Regions from separate parts of the Superficieibacter sp. genome, predicted to be linked through region 2. Evidence: predicted binding sites of a transcription regulator. Region 2 holds the regulator's gene; each other region holds the start of a gene.
The links. Region 2 encodes CRP, which controls carbon source genes, mostly activating them, when cyclic AMP is high. Its sites were predicted from a motif close to ATGTGANNNNNNTCACAT; they were not measured.

Region 1 (7,550 bases), on a different contig from region 2:
CTGGCGTCGGCGCTGGGCGAATATTTTGAGCGTCTTTCTACCAACTATTTCTTTGCCGACTTCTGGCTGGGCGACACCATCGCCAATGGCCCGTTTGTACATTATCCGAACGAAAAATGGTTCCCGCTGCCGGAAGACGACAGTCTGCCGAAAGGGATCCTCGACGATCGCCTGCGCGCCTTTTACGATCCGGAGAACGATCTAAGCGCGGGAATGCTGATTGACCTGCAATCCGGTAATGAAGATCGCGGTATCTGCGCCCTGCCTTTCACTCGCCAGTCTGATAATCAGACCATTTATATTCCCATGAATATCATCGGCAATCTGTATGTTTCAAACGGCATGTCAGCGGGTAATACGGCAAATGAAGCGCGCGTACAGGGGCTTTCAGAAGTCTTTGAACGTCATATTAAAAACCGGATTATCGCCGAATCCATCAGCCTGCCGGAAATTCCGGCGGACGTACTGGCGCGTTATCCTGGCGTGGTTGAAGCTATCAATACGCTGGAAGCAGAAGGGTTCCCTATTTTTGCCTATGACGGTTCGCTGGGCGGCAAGTATCCGGTGATCTGCGTAGTGCTGTTTAACCCGGCTAATGGCACCTGCTTTGCCTCATTTGGTGCGCATCCTGATTTTGGCGTGGCGCTGGAGCGTACCGTCACCGAACTGTTGCAGGGTCGCGGCCTGAAAGATCTCGACGTCTTTACGCCACCGACATTTGATGATGAAGAAGTCGCTGAGCATACCAATCTCGAAACCCATTTCATCGACTCCAGCGGTCTGATCTCCTGGGATATGTTCAAGCAGGAAGCGGATTATCCGTTTGTTGACTGGAGCTTTGCAGGAACCACCGAAGAAGAATTCGCCACGCTGATGGCCATCTTTAAGTCGGAAGATAAAGAAGTGTACATCGCTGATTACGAACACCTCAGCGTCTACGCCTGCCGGATTATCGTGCCGGGCATGTCGGATATCTATCCGGCAGAAGATCTGTGGCTGGCAAATAACAGCATGGGTAGCCACCTGCGCGAGACTATTCTGGCGCTGCCGGGTAGCAACTGGGATAAAGAAGACTATCTCAGCCTTATCGAGCAGCTTGATGAAGAAGGCCACGACGATTTTACTCGCGTCCGTGAACTGCTTGGGCTGGCGACCGGCAGCAATAACGGCTGGTATACGCTGCGTATTGGCGAACTGAAAGCCATGCTCGCGCTGGCAGGCGGTGATACCGAGCAGGCGCTAATCTGGACTGAATGGACGATGGAGTTCAACGCCTCCGTCTTCAGCGCGGAACGGGCGAACTACTATCGTTGCCTGCAAACATTGCTGCTGCTTACTCAGGAAGAAGAGCGCCAGCCGCTTCAGTATCTGAACGCTTTTGTGCGCATGTACGGTGCAGAAGCGGTGGAAGCTGCCAGCGCCGCCCTGAGCGGTGAAGCGCCGTTCTACGGGTTGCAGGAAGTCGATAACGAATTAGCAGCCTTCCCTGCGCATCAGTCGCTGCTACGCGCCTACGAAAAATTGCAGCGTGCGAAAGCCGCTTTTTGGGCAAAATAAAAGCGGATAACCATAGCAGCAGTAGGCTTACCCGTAAGTCTGCGTTATATTACGGAGCGAATTTACCGCTCCGTTTTTTGTATTTTTGGTCAAAATTCGAAAATGTGATCATTAGGTTAAATATGAGTAAAGGTAATTAGATTTATCTTTTCCAGAATGTAACCTTATGTGTTGATTACTCCATTTTAATTAACCATTCTCCGGAGACCATAAAGAAAAATTCAACTCAATTTGTAATTTTTAAAATTTATTTTTACTTGGATAATCAAGACTTTACCCCTAAATAGCTGTAAAACCATACGCTATGCAGGCCTATAAGCCAGGCGAGATATGATCTATATCAAATTCTCTTCTATAATGCTTTGTTAGTATCTCGTCGCCGACTTAATAAAGAGAGAGTTAGTGTGAAAGCTGACAACCCTTTTGATCTAATACTTCCTGCAGCAATGGCCAAAGTGGCCGAAGAAGCAGGTGTCTATAAAGCAACGAAACAACCGTTGACCACCTTTTTCCTGGCGATTACTGCGGGCGTTTTCATCTCTATTGCTTTTGTTTTCTATATCACCGCGACGACCGGTACTGCGGGCATGCCATACGGTATGGCGAAACTGGTAGGCGGGATTTGCTTCTCATTGGGTCTGATCCTTTGCGTCGTTTGTGGCGCTGACCTGTTTACGTCCACCGTGCTTATCGTTGTCGCGAAAGCCAGCGGACGCATTACCTGGGGTCAACTGGGACGTAACTGGCTTAATGTGTACTTCGGCAACCTGATAGGCGCGCTGCTCTTTGTGCTGCTGATGTGGCTTTCCGGCGAGTATATGACCGCCAACGGGGGATGGGGGCTTAACGTCCTGCAAACCGCCGACCACAAAATGCACCACACCTTTATTGAAGCCGTCTGCCTCGGCATTCTGGCAAACCTGATGGTCTGCCTCGCTGTGTGGATGAGCTACTCCGGCCGCAGCCTGACCGATAAATCACTGATTATGATTTTACCGGTCGCCATGTTCGTTGCCAGCGGCTTTGAACACAGCATCGCGAATATGTTTATGATCCCCCTGGGTATCGTAATCCGTAATTTCGCCAGCCCGGAATTCTGGACCGCAATCGGTTCATCACCGGACAATTTTTCTCATCTGACTGTTATGAACTTCATCACGGATAACCTGATCCCAGTGACTATCGGGAACATTATCGGCGGTGGTTTGTTAGTCGGGTTGACATACTGGGTCATTTACCTGCGTGGCAACAATCATCACTAATGATTGTTCCAGGCAGTAAATAAAAAGTCCACTTTAGAAGGTAGGTGTTACATGTCCGAGCTTAATGAAAAATTAGCCACAGCCTGGGAAGGTTTTGCGAAAGGTGACTGGCAGAACGCAGTAAACGTCCGTGACTTCATCCAGAAAAACTACACTCCGTATGAGGGTGACGAGTCTTTCCTGGCAGGTGCGACTGACGCTACCACCAAGCTGTGGGACAACGTAATGGAAGGTGTTAAACAGGAAAACCGCACTCACGCGCCTGTTGACTTCGATACCTCCGTTGCCTCCACTATCACTTCTCACGACGCTGGCTACATCAACAAAGCGCTTGAGAAAATCGTTGGTCTGCAAACTGAAGCCCCGCTGAAACGTGCGATTATCCCGTTTGGCGGTATCAAAATGGTTGAAGGTTCCTGCAAAGCGTATGACCGCGAACTGGACCCGCAGCTGAAGAAAATCTTCACTGAATACCGTAAAACTCACAACCAGGGCGTTTTTGATGTTTACACCAAAGACATCCTGAACTGCCGTAAATCTGGCGTGCTGACCGGTCTGCCGGATGCCTACGGCCGTGGCCGTATCATCGGTGACTACCGTCGTGTTGCGCTGTACGGTATCGATTTCCTGGCGAAAGACAAATACGCTCAGTTCCTGTCCCTGCAATCCGACATGGAAAACGGCGTAAACCTGGAAGCGACTATCCGTCTGCGTGAAGAAATCGCAGAACAGCATCGCGCTCTGGGTCAGATCAAAGAAATGGCGGCTAAATATGGCTGCGATATCTCTGGTCCGGCTACCACCGCTCAGGAAGCTATCCAGTGGACCTACTTCGGTTACCTGGCTGCTGTTAAATCTCAGAACGGTGCTGCAATGTCCTTTGGTCGTACCGCGACCTTCCTGGATATCTTCATCGAACGTGACCTGAAAGCCGGTAAAATCACCGAGCAAGAAGCGCAGGAAATGGTTGACCACCTGGTCATGAAACTGCGTATGGTTCGCTTCCTGCGTACTCCTGAGTATGATGAACTGTTCTCCGGCGACCCGATTTGGGCAACTGAATCTATCGGTGGTATGGGCGTTGATGGACGTACTCTGGTCACCAAAAACAGCTTCCGTTTCCTGAACACCCTGTACACCATGGGGCCGTCTCCGGAGCCGAACATCACCATTCTGTGGTCTGAAAAACTGCCGCTGAACTTCAAAAAATACGCAGCTAAAGTCTCCATCGATACCTCTTCTCTGCAATATGAGAATGACGATCTGATGCGCCCTGACTTCAACAACGATGACTATGCTATCGCTTGTTGCGTAAGCCCGATGATTGTCGGTAAACAAATGCAGTTCTTCGGTGCGCGTGCTAACCTGGCGAAAACCATGCTGTACGCAATCAACGGCGGCGTTGATGAAAAACTGAAAATGCAGGTTGGTCCGAAATCTGAGCCGATCAAAGGCGACGTTCTGAACTTCGACGAAGTGATGGAACGTATGGATCACTTCATGGACTGGCTGGCTAAACAGTATGTCACCGCGCTGAACGTTATCCACTACATGCACGACAAGTACAGCTACGAAGCCTCTCTGATGGCGCTGCACGACCGTGACGTTATCCGCACCATGGCGTGTGGTATCGCAGGTCTGTCCGTTGCGGCTGACTCCCTGTCTGCTATCAAATATGCGAAAGTTAAACCGATTCGTGACGAAGACGGTCTGGCTGTCGACTTCGCAATCGAAGGCGAATACCCGCAGTTTGGTAACAACGACTCTCGTGTAGATGACATGGCGGTTGACCTGGTAGAACGTTTCATGAAGAAAATTCAGAAACTGACGACTTACCGTAACGCTATCCCGACTCAGTCTGTTCTGACCATCACCTCTAACGTGGTTTATGGTAAGAAAACCGGTAACACCCCAGACGGTCGTCGCGCTGGCGCGCCGTTCGGACCAGGTGCTAACCCGATGCATGGTCGTGACCAGAAAGGTGCGGTTGCCTCTCTGACCTCCGTGGCTAAACTGCCGTTTGCTTACGCGAAAGATGGTATTTCTTACACCTTCTCTATCGTGCCGAACGCGCTGGGTAAAGACGACGAAGTTCGTAAGACCAACCTGGCAGGTCTGATGGATGGTTACTTCCACCACGAAGCGTCCATCGAAGGTGGTCAGCACCTGAACGTGAACGTCATGAACCGCGAAATGCTGCTCGACGCGATGGAACACCCGGAAAAATATCCGCAGTTGACCATTCGTGTATCTGGCTACGCAGTACGTTTTAACTCCCTGACTAAAGAACAGCAGCAGGACGTTATTACCCGTACCTTCACTCAGACCATGTAATTGGTTTTGACTGAAATCGCGATTAAAAAAGCGTAAAATAAAGGCTCCACAGCAGTGGGGCCTTTTTCATACCCGCAGTCGGTTTTGTCCGTTATCTATACTTATGGGTGACAGCCAAAACAGACTCCAATCTTAGTGAGTTGAGCATACACAGGCCAGGAAGGCCAAAGCTGGAGAAACCATCGCAATGTCAGTTACTGGTCGCATTCACTCCTTTGAATCCTGTGGCACCGTTGACGGCCCGGGCATCCGTTTTATTACCTTCTTTCAGGGCTGCCTGATGCGCTGCATGTATTGCCATAACCGCGATACCTGGGACACGCACGGCGGTAAGGAAGTTACCGTTGAAGAGCTGATGAAAGAGGTCGTCACCTATCGCCACTTTATGAACGCCTCCGGCGGCGGCGTAACCGCGTCCGGCGGTGAGGCCATCCTGCAGGCTGAATTCGTGCGCGACTGGTTCCGCGCCTGTAAGAAAGAAGGCATTCATACCTGCCTGGACACCAACGGCTTTGTGCGCCGTTACGATCCGGTGATTGATGAACTGCTGGAAGTGACCGATTTAGTCATGCTGGATCTCAAGCAGATGAACGATGAGATCCACCAGAATCTGGTCGGGGTGTCCAACCACCGCACCCTGGAGTTTGCTCGCTACCTGTCTAATAAAGACATCAAAGTTTGGATCCGCTACGTGGTCGTTCCCGGCTGGTCTGATGATGATGACTCCGCACACCGCCTGGGTGAATTTACCCGCGACATGGGCAACGTCGAGAAAATTGAAATGCTGCCCTATCATGAGTTAGGCAAGCACAAGTGGGTGGCGATGGGCGAAGAATATAAGCTGGACGGCGTTAAACCACCGAAGAAAGAAACGATGGAACGCGTGAAGGGCATTCTGGAGCAGTACGGACACAAGGTGATGTACTGACAAACTACGCCGCTGGCGCTGACCTTTCCGGGCCGTGCCAGCGGCGCAAAGCGATTACGACATAAAATATTCCGACAGCTTATTCGCCACGCTCTCAATCGAGAAAATACTCTTCTGATGCGCCTTGCGGCACTCCGCATAACGCTCATCCTGCTCTTCGAGCGCGTTAAGCACTCTGTCCGCCACCATCATCGCCCCGGCGATTTCGGCAAAACCGTACTCCCCTTCCCCTTTAAGCGCCACGGCGGCCTGCAAATTCCAGTCTGAAAGCCGACTGAGCGGCGCAAACGTTCCGCGCGTCAGCGATAAAATTTTCACGCCGTGCTGCTTCGCCAGCGTCAGCACCTGCATCATATCGGCGGAGGTCTGCTCGGTATGGATCACAATGATCCCCTGACTTTGCGGCTCCACCATCATTGCTGAAGGCGAAAGGTAAAAACGATCGACGAAGCTGGCGGCCTTACCCATTTTGATCAGGTTCATCTGTAAAAACAGCGCCACCGGCACCGCCGTTCCCACCGCGTAAATCGAGACGTTACTCACCAGATTGAGCCATGCCGCTGCCGCCTGCAATTCCTGGCTGTTAATGATGGTATGGCTGTCGCGGATGCTTGCCAGCACCGAAGAGATTTCTTCTTTGTTTTTGTCTTCAGGACGGGCTGCGCCCTGCTCCATTGCGAGCGCAGTTCTGAAATCAGAGAAGCCCCTGAAGCCAAAGGCCCGGCAAAAGCGCGTGATGCTCCCTTCACTGGTTTCAATCGAATCCGCCAGTTCAGTAATGGTATGGCGCATGACAAAATCTGGATTCTCCGTCACAAAGCGCCCAACTTTCTCAAGTATCGGGCTAAGCGCCGCAGACTCATTTCTTATATTTATCAATAAATTAGCATTAATCTGGCTCATTTTTTGCCTTTTTGCACAAAATGCAAACGCTGTCACATTAATCTGTTTGTATAAAGATAATAATTTTTTTCGTCACATCATCAATAAAAATAATTATTTTTACAAAACAGGAGAAAGTAAATGAAAGGTCTTATCGTCTGTCGTACCGGCATGGGCAGTTCCTTAATGCTCAAAATCAAAGCACAAAAAATTATTGATAAACATGGATGGGATATTGACCTCGAACATGACGTGCTTTCCGGTCTCCGTACCTGGCAAAATATTGATTTTGTCATCACCATGCGCGACCTCACCGATGAGGTCGAAGCTGCCGGATTCAGAGCTATCGGCATCGTCGACCTGATGAACAGCGACGAAATGGAATCTGCGCTCACCAGCGTAGTTCAGGGTAACTAACCAATCCCGGAGGAAATATGGATCTCCTCAAGTTTATTGTATTCGACATTCTGGGTGTAACCCCACTTTTAGTTGGCTTTATCGCATTAATCGGCCTGCTAATCCAACGTAAACCCATCGAAAAAGTATTGTCCGGCACCTTTAAGACTATCGTCGGCTTTCTGGTATTT
Region 2 (7,550 bases):
CAGATTGCCGCGCTCAACCCACAAAAGCTGGTGATTTCTCCCGGTCCCTGCACGCCGGACGAGGCGGGGATTTCGCTGGCGGCGATCCGGCATTATGCAGGCAGGCTGCCGATTCTGGGCGTGTGTCTGGGTCATCAGGCTATCGCCCAGGCGTTTGGCGCGACTATTGTGCGTGCGGAAAAAGTCATGCACGGTAAAACCTCGCCGGTGACGCATAACGACAGCGGCGTTTTTCACGGGCTGAACAATCCGCTGACCGTCACCCGCTACCATTCGTTAGTCATCGACCCGCCGACGCTGCCGGACATTTTTGGGGTGACGGCCTGGAGCGACACCCAGGAGATTATGGGCATTCGCCACCGCGAATGGGATCTGGAAGGGGTACAGTTTCACCCGGAAAGTATTCTCAGCGAACAGGGCCATCAACTGCTGGCGAATTTCCTGCATCGCTGATTTATAGTTGCCATTGAATGATTTTTTATGCATATTTTATGACTATATATTAAGTTATGCATGAAGAGGATGGGCGTCACATGGCAACTGAACAACCGGCAATTACCCGCGCAACGTTTGATGAAGTGATTCTGCCAATTTATGCACCCGCAGAATTTATCCCGGTCAAGGGGCTGGGCAGCCGGGTGTGGGATCAGCAGGGGAAGGAGTACGTTGACTTTGCCGGTGGGATTGCGGTGACGGCACTGGGTCACTGTCATCCGGCGCTGGTTGAGGCGCTGAAAACGCAGGGTGAAACGCTGTGGCACACCAGCAACGTGTTCACCAACGAGCCAGCGCTACGCCTGGGCCGTAAGATTGTCGAGGCCACTTTTGCCGAGCGCGTGGTGTTCATGAACTCCGGCACCGAAGCCAACGAAACCGCTTTTAAGCTGGCGCGTTACTATGCCTCCACCCGTCACAGTCCCTACAAAACCAAAATCATCGCCTTCCATAACGCATTTCACGGACGTTCGCTGTTTACCGTCTCGGTCGGCGGGCAACCCAAATACTCCGACGGCTTTGGTCCAAAACCGGCTGACATTATTCACGTCCCGTTTAATGACCTGCACGCGGTAAAAGCGGTAATGGACGATCATACCTGCGCGGTAGTGGTCGAGCCGATTCAGGGTGAGGGCGGCGTGACGGCGGCGACGCCGGAATTCTTGCAGGGGCTGCGCGAACTGTGCGATCAGCATCAGGCGCTGCTGGTCTTTGACGAAGTGCAATGCGGAATGGGGCGCACCGGCGATCTCTTTGCTTATATGCACTACGGCGTGACGCCGGATATTCTCACCAGCGCCAAAGCGCTCGGCGGCGGTTTTCCGATCAGCGCGATGCTAACCACCCAGGATATTGCCAGCGCCTTTCATGCCGGATCGCACGGTTCGACCTACGGCGGCAACCCGCTGGCCTGCGCGGTCGCGGGCGCGGCGTTCGATATCATCAATACGCCGCACGTGCTCGACGGCGTAAACGCCAAACGGCAGATTTTTGTTGAGCATCTGCAAAAAATCGACCAGAAATACGCTATTTTCAGCGATATTCGTGGAATGGGCCTGCTGATTGGCGCAGAGCTGAAGCCGCAGTACAAAGGCTGTGCGCGGGATTTCCTGTATGCCGCCGCGCAGGAAGGCGTGATGGTGCTGAACGCCGGACCGGACGTAATGCGCTTTGCCCCGTCGCTGGTGGTAGAAGAGGCGGATATTCACGAAGGGCTGGAACGCTTCGCGCAGGCGGTGGCGAAACGGGTTAACGCTTAGTTCTCTTGAGCCAAATCCCATGATGCGGGCGTTGACGCCAGGCTACCGACGAAATGGTATGCATGGTGTTCAGATGCCCCAGAATGCGCTCCAGATGCCGCTCCATGGTGCTTAACGGCCCTTGCGGGGCGGCGTCCGGCGCTTCGAGAATATTGACATCCCCCGCGCTGCCCGGCCCGTCAGATTTCAGCCGCTGCTGGCAGCGTTGCAGCGCAATTTCACAGGATTGCAGATAACGCTGCGCCAGATCCGGCGTCAGCATATTGTGCTCGCGTGCCAGCGTGGTCATGGCGTTGATATGCTCGACAATAAACTGGCTGTGCGTGACCCACAGTTTCATATCTTCCAGATACCGGCTATTAAATCCCGGCTCCTGCATGGCCTGGTTCAGCGAGTTAAACAGCGCGTTATGCGCCTGGTTGACCCGCATCCGCTGGTACGCCAGGGTCGGAGCCTGCGGATCGTCGCTTAAAATCAGCCGCAGTGCCTCCTGGTCCGCCTCCAGCGCACTGTCTGCGTTCTTGCGCAGCAGGCCGCTTTGCCACTGCGGCCACAGCCAGACCATGCCGCCGAATGCAATCAGGCAGCCCAGCGCAGTGTCGATCATCCTCGGCAGAATAAACTGTTCGCCGTTAAGATTGATCAACTGGAGGGTGTACACCGCCGTGACTGTAAAACCGATCATCGCCCAGCCGTAATTTTTGCGCAGGATCAGATAGCTGATAAGGGTGATCGCCAACATGGCGCAGAGCGTAAAACCGTCCGGGACGTTAAAATGCAGCGTCGCCCCGGCGATGACCAGCCCCACCAGCGTGCCAAGCGTTCGATGCAGAATGCGCACCCGCGTGGCACCGTAGCCGTTTTGGGTGACGAACATGATGGTCATTAAGATCCAGTAGGGCTTCGGCAGGTGGAGAACGCTTCCCGCCAGGCTGGCGATACTGAGCATGACGCTAAGACGCGCCGAGGTGCGCAGGGCGGGGGACTTCAGCGATAAATAGCTTTTCAGCGCCGCCCACAGCGGCAGACGGCGCTGGCGGTCGGCCATTAAATCACGCGGATAAAGCGGACGCAGGGTGCGCAGCACGCGGGCGATACGGCTAAAGTGCCAGGCGCAGAACTGACCCACCGGGTTATCCGGGTTCTGACGGGCGATTTTCTCCAGCGCGCCGATCTGCTTGTCCATATTGAAGCGGCCAGAATAATGATGGTACAGAATATCGTCCGCCATCACCCGCAGACGGGCGGCAACGGTTTGCGCATTCCAGCGGATCACCGCTTCCGCATGGCTTTGTTCTACCAGCTTTTGTACCTCTTCCGGCTGGTGTAGGCTGACCGAAATATGTTCCTGCAAATCCAGTGCCATCTGGAACATCCAGCGCAGCCGCCTGTAGTTATGGTGTTTTTTCTCCGACAGCATGTACAGCTGTTGATAGCACTGGGTAATGAGATCGACCGTTTTTTGCTGGCGGGCAAGCAGCGGCGGAAGGGCTTTTTGCGGATCGACATGCTGGGTCAGCAGGCTGTATTTGGCTTCGCAATAGTCGGCAAGCTGGCGGTAAAGCAGGCTGAGCGACTCGCGCAGCGGCTGTTCGCGCCACAGCCAGAACCAGAACCAGTTAAATAAACCGTACCAGAGCGTACCCGTCGCGTAGAGCAGCATCGGCTGCCAGACCGGAACGGACCCCGCGAGGCTAAGCGTGAAAATGGCTGCAATTAATGAGGCCGGGAGCAGACGTGCATGCAGCGGACTGATTTCCGCGGTAACGCCGAGGATCAGCGCCAGCGCGGTAAGCACCAGCGGCAGCGGCGCGCCCTGCGCCAGCAAAAGCTGTACCGCCAGGCTACTGCCTGCGAACAGCGAGCCGCCGACAATCAGACGTTTGAAAAAGCGTTTGTGCGGGGTATCCAGACCGGCGATGTTGCAGCAGGCGGGCACCAGCGAGAAGAGCAGGCCATACTGAAGCCGATCGATTATCAGACCGACAGCCACGGGCAAACAGAGCACCAGGGTTTGTCGTAGTGCGTAATTCACTTCCGGGTGATAGATCAGCCTGCGCCACATAGAGAATAACGAAACCGGCGCATTCGCAGTGGAATGCGCCGGTGAACGAACTTAGCGGGTGCCGTAAACGACGATGGTTTTACCGTGTGCGGAGATCAGGCTCTGATCTTCCAGCATTTTCAGAATGCGGCCGACGGTTTCACGCGAGCAGCCAACGATCTGGCCGATTTCCTGACGGGTGATTTTGATCTGCATACCGTCCGGGTGAGTCATCGCGTCCGGCTGTTTGGCGAGGTTAAGCAGCGTCTGCGCGATGCGGCCGGTTACGTCAAGGAAGGCGAGATTGCCCACTTTCTCAGACGTGACCTGTAAGCGACGCGCCATTTGCGCTGAAAGACGCATCAGAATGTCCGGGTTAACCTGGATCAGCTGACGGAATTTCTTGTAGGAAATTTCTGCGACTTCACAGGCGGTTTTGGCCCGCACCCAGGCGCTACGCTCCTGACCTTCTTCAAACAGGCCCAGTTCACCGATGAAATCGCCCTGGTTGAGATAAGAAAGGATCATCTCTTTCCCTTCTTCATCTTTGATCAGCACTGCCACGGAGCCTTTAACGATGTAATACAACGTTTCCGCTTTTTCACCCTGGTGAATCAGCGTGCTCTTTGATGGGTACTTATGAATATGGCAATGAGACAAGAACCATTCTAGAGTCGGGTCTGTTTGCGGTTTGCCAAGCACCATGCGCGGTTATCCTCTGTTATAAACTATCTCCGGCGGCTAAATGACGTTGCCTCCGGGGTTGCAATCGTGTCCTTCCCTCTGGCGGGGAAGCTGACTGTCGGTATGTTCCGCAGCCGTGTATCTGATGACCCGTGCATACATGCACTAAGTCAATATATCACTGTAGCATCCCGTCTGTTTTAGCATAGCTTTTGCCGCCTGTCTCCTGGTGTCTCGCTTCAGCATGACGCAGGTCGCCTTCCGTTGCGAGAATTGTTATGTGCGCGTAATCTGGGAAGAAAATTGCCATACGGGAGTTGATGAATATGCAAGCGCGAGTGAAGTGGGTTGAAGGGTTAACGTTCCTGGGCGAGTCGGCTTCCGGCCACCAGATTTTAATGGACGGTAACTCCGGTGATAAAGCGCCCAGCCCGATGGAAATGGTGCTGATGGCGGCAGGCGGATGCAGTGCGATTGACGTGGTGTCGATCCTGCAAAAGGGGCGTCAGGAGGTTACCCACTGTGAGGTGAAACTGACCTCAGAGCGCCGTGAAGAGGCCCCGCGCCTGTTCACCCATATCAATTTGCACTTTATCGTCACCGGTCACGATTTGAAAGACAGCGCCGTGTCCCGCGCGGTAGACCTCTCGGCAGAGAAATACTGTTCGGTAGCGCTGATGCTGGAAAAAGCCGTGAATATTACCCATTCATACGAAGTGAACGTTGCCTGATCCGTCGCCGGGCCTCGCGCCCGGCTATTCGATTTTTTTGCCTTCCACCAGCCGCTGAACCAGCGGCAGCATGATCAGCTCCATCGCCAGCCCCATTTTCCCGCCCGGCACCACTAAAGTATTGATGTGAGATATAAATGAGCCTTGCAGCATCGCCAGCAGCCAGGGGAAATCGATGCCTTCGAGGTTGCGGAAGTGGATCACCACAAAGCTTTCATCCAGCGACGGGATGCCTTTGGCGGCAAACGGGTTGGAGGTGTCAACGGTCGGCACCCGCTGGAAGTTGATATGGGTGCGGGAGAACTGCGGGGTGATGAAGTTAATGTAGTCCTCCATTGAACGCACCACCGAGTCCATCACCGCCTCGCGCGAATGCCCACGCTCGCTGGTATCGCGGATCAGTTTCTGGATCCACTCGAGGTTAACAATAGGCACCACGCCCACCAGCAAATCAACATGGCGGGCGACGTCATGCTGCGGCGTCACCACGCCGCCATGCAGTCCTTCATAAAACAGCACGTCGGTCGGTTCCGGCAGCGGCTGCCACGGCGTGAAGGTGCCGGGCACCTGATTCCACGGCACTGCTTCATCATAGGTATGCAGGTATTTTCGCGCCTGCCCGGTGCCCGACCGTCCGTATTCAATAAAGGTTTGTTCCAGCAGGCCGAAATCGTTCGCCTCCGGGCCGAAATAACTAATGTGCCGACCAAGATCGCGCGCTTTACGGATCGCCATATCCATTTCCGGGCGGGTGTAGCGATGGAAACTGTCCCCTTCGACTTCCGCCGCGTGCAGGCTGAGCTGGGCAAAGATCTTGCGAAAGGCGAGGCTGGTGGTGGTGGTTCCTGCCCCGCTGGAGCCTGTGACCGCAATCACCGGATGTTTGGCAGACATAGCTACTCCCTGATTATCAGTTATTTAGCCGCGAAACTGCTTGCGAGGCATGATATTGACCGTCTCATGCAACTCTGACCAGACCAGCACGGCTTCGCCGGTTTGTAACTGGTGCTTTACGTCGGCGACTTTTTGCGCCAGTGAGCGCTCATGTTCACCATAATCGGTGCCTTCACGCAAGACAAAGCTTTCGATCAGGCTATCGAGGGTTACAGGGTCAAGATCCTGCCAGGGAATAATCATCTTCAGGCTCCGAGATAGGTTTTCAGCCAGTCGGGAATGCGTTTTTCCAGCCACATTTCCGGGCGGCGCAGCGTACCGCCGACAAAGCCAACGTGACCGCCGTGCTCGGTAAGCTGGTACTCAACCTGCGGCGGTAAGGTGGCGGGATCGGGAATAACGTGGTGATCCATAAAAGGATCGTCTTTAGCATGGATGATCAGCGTCGGTTTAGCGATCTGATTAAGTAACGGCATGGCGCTGCACTGACGATAGTAATCAATCGCGTCAGCAAAACCGTGGATGCGTGCGGTGATCAAGTCATCAAAATCGCGCAGGCGGCGCACGCGCTTCAACTGCGCCAGCTCAATCGGCAGGGTGCCGGGATAGGCTTTGAGTTTTCGCGACGCGTTGCCTTTCAGCAGGTTAAGCAAATAGCGCTGATAAACGCGGGAAAAGCCTTTTTCCATATGGTAGCTGCACGCTTCCAGCACAAACGGCGCGGAGACAATCACGGCGGCGTCGAGCGGCGCGTCCGCGCCTGCTTTCGCCAGCAGGCACGCCAGCATGTTACCGCCGAGTGAATAGCCCACGGCGGCGGTCGGCGCGGGGCCGAATTCGCGTTTCAGCCAGTGTAAAAACCAGCTACCGTCTTCCGTTTCGCCGGAGTGATAGATGCGGTTCAGGCGGTTTGGCTCGCCGCTACAGCCGCGAAAATGCATCACCACGCCCAGCCAGCCCTGCTCGCTGGCAGACTGGATCAGGCCGTGGACGTAAGGACTATGCAGGCTGCCTTCCAGCCCGTGAAAGACCACCAGCCGGGGTTTGTGCTGCGCCTGCGACGGATCTTCACTCCACGCCAGATCGACAAAATCACCGTCCGGCAGATCCAGACGCTGCCAGACCGGGGTGAACTGAAGCCTGCGGCGCAGCAGGCGTGGCAGCATGGTTTGCAGATGCGGATTTCGCGCGCCCGGCATCGGGTGGAAAACGCGTGTATCGCCCTGTGTGGCGAAATGTTCGTCAGATGAAATGTGGGCCATAGCACGGATTATGTTAAGAAAGTGGCGCGGTAATATACCGCTTTTCATCACTACGGTTTATGCATTTGACGGTAATCGCCGCTAGTCGGCAAGCAGATTACGCGAAAACAGATGAATATCGACGTCCGGTTTGCGTCGCCAGAGCCGCGCTTTGCGTGCCCCGGTCGCCACACTTTCGCCG
Region 3 (7,550 bases), on a different contig from region 2:
CCGTGCGCATAACGCCACCGCCGCGCAAATTTTGCTGGCATGGGTGATTAGTCATCAGGGCGTGATGGCAATCCCGAAAGCGTCAAGCGTGGCGCACGTTGAAGAAAATGCCGCTGCGTTAAAGATTGATTTAAGCGCGGACCAGTTGGCGAAGCTGGATAAGGCGTTCCCGGCGCCACAGCGCAAAATGCCACTCGACGTGGTGTAACGGATAAAGCGCCCGGATAAGGGCGCTTTGCAACGGACTTAGCGTTTCGCGACGCGAATAGTTTGCGCCAGGCGAGACGGTTTCTCTTCGCTGGTTTTCTGCGCGGTGGTGGCGCAGGCCGTTTCCACGCAAACAAACGTTTTATAACCGTCGTCCGGCATATCGCCCATGCTCGCGGACAGCGCCGGGCCTGGGTTCCAGCCCACCACATCGCAATGGTGATGATGGATCACTTCGATGCTGCGATTCAGCGCCGCGTCATGGATCACGCTGCACGCTTCCGGGTGGGTATACACGCGGTCGGTACGATCCGGGAAAGTCTGCACGCCATCCGCCAGCTCGCCCTGCCGGGCATCATTCACTTTGTCGATATAGCTGTTGCCAAGACCGCTCACTTTCACCGCGCTGATATCGCCCACGTTGAAATAGGTATGCAGGGCGGAAGTGGTTTCGAACTCGCCGTGCGCTTCCAGTTCGATTTCGCAGGTTTTACCCAGCTTGAAGCGCGCATACAGCGTGAAGTCATGCGGCCAGAATTTGCGCGATTCATCGCTGCTCTGCAATTCAAACGTCAGCACGACGCCATTATCATCTTCATTGTGCGCTTTCAGCGTCCAGGGCAGGTTACGTGCAAAGCCGTGAGAGGGCAGACCCTGCTGCGCAGCAGGTCCGAACCACGGCCAGCACACCGGCACGCCGCCGCGCAGCGCTACGCCGGTTTTAAACGGCGTGTTGCCGCTCAGCCACAGCACTTCTTCTTCGCCTGCGGGTTTCCAGGAGAGCAGATGAGCGCCCTGTAAGGCGAAGGACGCTTTAACCTGCGGATGATCGACAACAATGACATCCAGCTCATCAAGCTGACGTTGGGAAAGAACCGGGGTGATCTGTTCGACTACAGGTAAAGCAAAAATTTTATTAATCATTGAGTGCAATCCTCTGTCTTCAAAACAAAAAAAGAGCGACCGAAGTCGCTCTTTTGGATGAGTGTCTCATCTGCTTATTTGGAGATGTGAGCAATCAGGTCCAGAACTTTGTTGGAGTAACCGGTTTCGTTGTCGTACCAGGAAACCAGTTTCACGAAGTTGTCGTTCAGTGCGATACCGGCTTTAGCATCGAACACGGAAGTGCAAACTTCGCCGTTGAAATCGGTAGAAACAACGTCGTCTTCGGTGTAACCCAGAACGCCTTTCATGTCGCCTTCAGAAGCGGCTTTGATGGCTTTCTTGATTTCTTCGTAAGAGGCTGCTTTTTCCAGACGAACGGTCAGGTCAACAACGGATACGTTCGGAGTCGGAACGCGGAACGCCATACCAGTCAGTTTGCCATTCAGTTCTGGCAGTACTTTACCTACAGCTTTAGCAGCGCCGGTAGAGGACGGGATGATGTTCTGGGAAGCGCCACGGCCGCCGCGCCAGTCTTTGTGAGACGGGCCATCAACGGTTTTCTGCGTTGCGGTAGTCGCGTGAACAGTGGTCATCAGACCTTCGATGATGCCGAAGTTGTCGTTGATAACTTTAGCCAGCGGTGCCAGGCAGTTGGTGGTGCAGGATGCGTTAGAAACGATGTCCTGGCCTTCGTATTTGTCAAAGTTAGCGCCTTTAACAAACATCGGGGTGTTGTCTTTGGACGGGCCAGTCAGAACAACTTTTTTCGCGCCAGCAGTGATGTGCTTACGAGCAGTTTCGTCGGTCAGGAAGATACCGGTAGCTTCAGCAACAACGTCAACGCCGATTTCGTTCCATTTCAGGTTAGCCGGGTCTTTTTCAGCGGTAACACGGATGGTTTTACCGTTAACAACCAGGTGGCCGTCTTTCACTTCTACGGTACCGTTGAAACGGCCGTGAGTGGAGTCATATTTCAGCATGTACGCCATGTACTCAGCGTCCAGGAGATCGTTGATACCAACGATTTCGATGTCAGAACGTTCCTGAGCAGCACGGAAAACAATGCGACCGATACGGCCAAAACCGTTGATACCTACTTTGATAGTCATATATTCCACCAGCTATTTGTTAGTGAATAAAAGGTTGCCTGTAAAATTACAAAAACCTTACGCAGCGTCAAGCGGAATCGTGTCAATCATTGCGACAAATCAATCCTCTGCCTAACCTTTGGACGACTGACCCGTTCCACTTTTCCTTTGGGCTGAAAACCACATATGGGCTGCGCCCGGAATTTTAAAGGGCTACCCGCAGAAAAATGTGAGTAACGTCACAATTTTCGGGGTGGCTTTGCACAACGGATAAGTTTAGAACAAATAGCGGGACTATGATGTTAATGTTTTGTTAGAATAGGCTTATAAATGTAAGTGCGACTACAGCGAGATGTATGAAAATGGCTAACAAACCATCACCAGAAACCCTGAAAAAAACGCTGAGCGAAATGCAATTTTATGTGACGCAAAATCATGGTACTGAGCCGCCGTTTACCGGTCAGTTACTGCACAATAAGCGCGAAGGCGTTTACCATTGTCTGGTTTGCGACGCGCCGTTGTTCAATTCGCAATCAAAATACGAGTCCGGCTGTGGCTGGCCAAGCTTTTATGAGCCAGTCAGTGAAGAGGCGGTGCGCTCGCTGAACGATTACTCCCACGGGATGCAACGCATTGAAATTCGATGTGGAAATTGCGATGCCCACCTCGGACACGTCTTCCCGGATGGCCCGCAGCCCACCGGTGAACGCTTCTGCGTGAACTCGGCCTCTCTGAGTTTTACCGATGATGATAACGGCGAGCAAATCAAAGGCTGAAAAATCGATTCAGCAAATTATTCCATTGGCAGGAGCAACAGCGTGGAGCTTGAGACGCTTATTGAGAGTATGACGCCGGAAGTTTATCAACGTCTGGCAACCGCAGTGGAAACAGGCAAATGGCCTGATGGGGTGGCGCTGACGCCTGAACAGAAAGAGAACAGCCTGCAACTGGTGATGCTCTGGCAGGCACGGCATAACACTGACGCTCAGCATATGACCATTGATACGCGCGGGCAGATGGTGATGAAAAGCAAGCAGCAGCTGAAAGAGGATTTCGGCATCGCGCCCCGGTCGATTGCCACCTTCAAATCCTGATCCTTTCTGGCCCGGTAAACTGATGTTGTCGGGCCATCGTTAACGTTCTTATTTTTTGTTCATCATCGCTTTCAGATCGGCGAAGGGATTATATTTCGCTGCGCCCACGCTATCCTGCGCATCTTCTCCGGCGACCACCGTCGTCCCATACATATCCGCTTCGGTATATTTTGAATGCTCGTGGTCGTGGCAATACAGACACAGCATTTCCCAGTTACTGCCATCTTCCGGGTTGTTGGAATGATCGTGATCGATATGATGCACCGTCAGCTCGCGCAGATTTGAATACACAAACTCACGGCTACAACGCCCGCACACCCACGGAAATAGCTTAAGCGCTTTCTCGCGGTAGCCGGATTCCAGCCGGGCATAGTTTTTAGGGATAAATGCCATGATAAAAAACCTCACAAAAAGTTAATTACGCCTATGGTAGCAGGCATTCCCGCGCCGCTGTTAATGCAATTACGTGAAAAAACAGTCGGCCGATTTTCGGTTGGCACCATCCGCCTGAACCCGCACAATAATCGGCGGGCCGGCGTGGCTGCTTGCGCATGGGGGAAGGGCGAAAGGGTTAAAACGGCCCTGACGGGCCGACGGTTATTCGTCCGGCGTCAGTTCACCGCGCAGATTCTGCATCATGGCAGTGCGGATGGCGTCCGGGGTTAAATTCTGGCTTAGCAGATAGTGCAGCTTGGTCAGGGTCGCTTCCACCGTCATATCAAAACCGCTAATCACGCCAGCGTGTGCCAGAGCATTGCCGGTGGCATAGCCGCCCATATTGACCTTGCCCGACATGCACTGCGTCAGGTTAATGACGACGATCCCGCGCTGGCTGGCGTCCGCCAGTTCCTCAAGAAACTCACCGTTCTGCGGGGCATTGCCCACGCCGTACGAACGCAGAATCAGCGCTTTCACCGGCTGGCGCAGGAAATTGCGCACCACGTCGGCTGAAATGCCCGGATAAATCGTCACCACCCCGATGGGCTGCGGTGTAATAGGGTGCACGAGCAGCTCGCCGGTGCCCTGTGGGGCGGGCGGTGTACCGAGGCGGCGAATATGAATACCCGCTTCCAGCAAAGGTTGCAGATTGGGCGAGGCGAAGGCGTTAAAACCGTCGGCGTGGGCTTTAGTGGTGCGATTGCCGCGATACAGTTGGTTATTGAAAAACAGCGTCACTTCGTTGATAGGGTAATTCGCCGCCACGTATAACGCATTCAGCAAATTTATCTGTCCGTCGGAGCGCAGTTCTGCCAGCGGGATTTGTGACCCTGTCACAATCACCGGTTTGCCAAGATTCTCCAGCATGAACGAGAGCGCCGAGGCGGTATAGGCCATGGTGTCGGTGCCGTGCAGGATTACGAAGCCGTCATAGTCGTCGTAATGCGCCTTAATATCTTCGGCGATATGCTGCCAGTCCTGCGGCGTCATATCCGAAGAGTCCATCAGCGGCTGATATTCATGGATTGTAAACTGCGGCATTTCCTGGCGATGGAACTCTGGCATCTGGGCCAGTTGCTGCTGAAGATGACCGGAAACAGGAATGTAACCCTGGTCGGAACGCTGCATCCCGATGGTGCCGCCGGTATAGGCGACGTAAATGGATTTCTTTTGCATGATAGTTTCTTAGGGTGAAAAGCTCCCCTCCGCAGGCGGAGGGGAAACACTTTAGCGAATATTCGCGCAGGTCAGGCAAAACGCATAGCGGTTTTGCGGATCGTTAAAGGCGGCAAGCTTATCACTTTCTTCCTTCACGACGCTTGCGGCTCCGGCCAGCGATGCGGGCAGATAAGCCTGCATCGCCTGCGGCAGACTGACACGCGCCGAGGCGAATACGCTGTCTACCACCATGTTGAGGAAGCCAGGTTCTTCAACCAGATAATCCAGCTGCCACTGCTTCAGCTTCGCCAGTTCAGCGGCCTTCTTCACCGCGTCGTCAAAGTCACCAAGGCTGTCAACAAGGCCATTGTTTTTTGCATCCTGACCGGTCCAGACGTGGCCCTGGGCGATTTTATCAATCTGATCCGGCGTGCTCTTACGGGCCGCCGCGACCAGTGAGATAAAGCGCTGATAGCCATTCTCAATGCTAAGCTGCATGATCTGCTGAACTTCCGGCGGCAGGGTTTTGGTAATCGAAACGTCTGCCAGCGGAGAGGTCGCCACGCCGTCGGTGTGGACACCGATGGAATCAAGGCTGTTCTCCACGGTATTGATCACGCCGAAAATACCAATCGAGCCGGTAAGGGTGCTGGGGTTGGCAACGATGTAGTTCGCTGGCGTAGAAATCCAGTAACCGCCGGAGGCTGCCATGCCGCCCATCGAAACCACAATCGGCTTGCCAGCGGATTTCGCCGCCGCCAGTTCCGAGCGGATCACTTCAGAGGCGCTGACGCTGCCGCCAGGGCTGTTCACGCGCAGAACGATGGCTTTGATGTCCGGGTCAAGACGCGCTTCGCGGATCTGCGCAGCGGTAGTATCACCGCCGACGTTGCCCTGGGTTGCTTCGCCGTCCATGATCGCGCCATTGGCGAAGATCACCGCAATTTTGCCACCCTGCCGGGCGGGTTTTTTCAGCGCATAGTCGTACATGCTGATGGCGCTGTAATCCTTCTCTTTATCACTCCAGCCAAACTGTTTGGTTAACGCTTTTTCCACATCGGCGCTGGAGCCAAGCGCATCAACCAGTTTGCTATCCAGCGCATATTTCGCCGTATCGCCACCGGTTTTACGCAGGCCGTCGAGCACGGCCTGCGCGCCGGGGAAGACCTGCTGCGGGGTGATCTGCCGGTTTGCGGCAATGGCTGAGAGATAGTTTTGCCACAGTTCGCCGATCCAGCGGCTGTCCGCTTCACGCGCCGCAGGCGACATGTCATCACGAATAAACGGTTCTACCGCTGATTTATATGTGCCGACGCGGAAAACGTGGGTCGAGACTTTCAGCTTATCAAGCAGGGATTTGTAATACAGGCCGTTGGTGGCAAAGCCGTGCAGATCGACGGTGCCCTGCGGCGAAAGCCAGATTTTATTGGCGAAGCTGGCCAGGTAATACTGCCCCTGGGTGTAGCTGTCGCCCACGGCAACCACCGGTTTGCCGCTGTCGCGGAATTCGCGCAGCGCTTTACCGATGTACTGCATTGAAGGCTGATCGGCCCCGACGAAATTTTTCAGGTCCAGCACGATACCGGTGATATTGCGATCTTCTTGCGCCTGACGAATGGCATGAACGATCTCAAACAGCGAGTTTTCCTGCAAACGATCGGTATTGGCACCCAGCAACTGACGCGTCACCGCGCTCACTTTACTGGTCGGAGAAGGGTTATCCACCACCACGCCGGTAATATCGAGCAGCAGCGCCCCACGCTGGCTGTTCTCTTCCGCACTGCTGCTCAGCTGTAACCAGATGCCTGCGCAGACCAGCAGCAGGAAAATAAAAATGACGTTAAAGACGAGCTGGCGAACAAAATTCAGTATCCGCCATGTCCATTTAAAAAAACCGGCTATAAAACGCCCGAGGGTTCTCATGCAATCTCCCTGACCAAACTGGAATGAAAAATTTGCCGTTAGGGCAAAATCGTGTGGCTATCCTAAATATCCCGCCGTCTCTTGTCAGCAGGAATCGCTGTCGGCGCTGTAACAAAAAGCCCTTACATGTTAATTTTGTGAAAAATTAACAGAGACAGGAGTTAATTAATGGACGCACTTGAACTGCTCGTCAATCGCCGTAGCGCTTCACGGCTCACTGAACCCGCTCCGGCCGGGGAACAGCTGGAAAATATTTTACGCGCCGGGATCCGCGCACCGGATCACGGCACGCTGCAACCGTGGCGGTTTTTTATCGTGGAAGGAGAAGGCCGCCAGCGTTTTAGCGAACTGCTGGAGAAAGGCGCGGTTGAGGCCGGATCGGACGCCAAAGCGATCGACAAAGCGCGCAATGCACCGTTTCGCGCTCCGATGATCATCGCGGTGGTGGCGAAATGTGAAGAGCACCATAAAGTGCCGCGCTGGGAGCAGGAGATGTCCGCAGGCTGCGCGGTGATGGCGATGCAGATGGCGGCGCTCGCCCAGGGCTTTAACGGCATCTGGCGCAGCGGTCCGCTGACCGACAGCCCGGTGGTGCGGGAAGGGCTGGAATGCCGGGCGCAGGATAAAATCGTCGGCTTTCTGTATCTGGGGACGCCGCAGCTGAAGGCATCCACCACGATTGAACTGGCCGATACAGCGCCTTTTGTCCGCTATTTCTGAACCCGGCGCGAAAACCGTCTGGATTATGAGCGAAAGC

Region 1: focA (formate transporter FocA) is a predicted target of CRP. The motif match lies at 1,886-1,903, and genes of this name have one in related genera.
Region 3: msrB (peptide-methionine (R)-S-oxide reductase MsrB) is a predicted target of CRP. The motif match lies at 2,408-2,425, and genes of this name have one in related genera.

What each region holds. Positions count from the first base shown of each region.
Region 1 covers NZ_DAMAPU010000003.1:129,048-136,597, reverse strand. Annotated here, with positions in the region: gene ycaO (30S ribosomal protein S12 methylthiotransferase accessory factor YcaO) at 1-1,557, shown strand, start outside; gene focA (formate transporter FocA) at 1,962-2,819, shown strand; gene pflB (formate C-acetyltransferase) at 2,871-5,153, shown strand; gene pflA (pyruvate formate lyase 1-activating protein) at 5,341-6,081, shown strand; gene RT197_RS07405 (MurR/RpiR family transcriptional regulator) at 6,136-6,984, opposite strand; gene RT197_RS07400 (PTS sugar transporter subunit IIB) at 7,105-7,380, shown strand; gene RT197_RS07395 (PTS ascorbate transporter subunit IIC) at 7,398-7,550, shown strand, end outside.
Region 2 covers NZ_DAMAPU010000017.1:65,581-73,130, reverse strand. Annotated here, with positions in the region: gene pabA (aminodeoxychorismate synthase component 2) at 1-453, shown strand, start outside; gene RT197_RS19825 (aspartate aminotransferase family protein) at 534-1,754, shown strand; gene RT197_RS19820 (YccS/YhfK family putative transporter) at 1,744-3,819, opposite strand; gene crp (cAMP-activated global transcriptional regulator CRP) at 3,871-4,503, opposite strand; gene RT197_RS19810 (OsmC family protein) at 4,809-5,213, shown strand; gene RT197_RS19805 (phosphoribulokinase) at 5,238-6,107, opposite strand; gene RT197_RS19800 (YheU family protein) at 6,132-6,350, opposite strand; gene RT197_RS19795 (hydrolase) at 6,353-7,417, opposite strand; gene RT197_RS19790 (NrtR DNA-binding winged helix domain-containing protein) at 7,451-7,550, opposite strand, start outside.
Region 3 covers NZ_DAMAPU010000001.1:375,103-382,652, forward strand. Annotated here, with positions in the region: gene RT197_RS02000 (aldo/keto reductase) at 1-208, shown strand, start outside; gene RT197_RS02005 (D-hexose-6-phosphate mutarotase) at 247-1,131, opposite strand; gene gapA (glyceraldehyde-3-phosphate dehydrogenase) at 1,206-2,201, opposite strand; gene msrB (peptide-methionine (R)-S-oxide reductase MsrB) at 2,543-2,956, shown strand; gene RT197_RS02020 (YeaC family protein) at 2,999-3,274, shown strand; gene yajD (HNH nuclease YajD) at 3,323-3,667, opposite strand; gene ansA (asparaginase) at 3,872-4,888, opposite strand; gene sppA (signal peptide peptidase SppA) at 4,940-6,793, opposite strand; gene RT197_RS02040 (NAD(P)H nitroreductase) at 6,962-7,513, shown strand.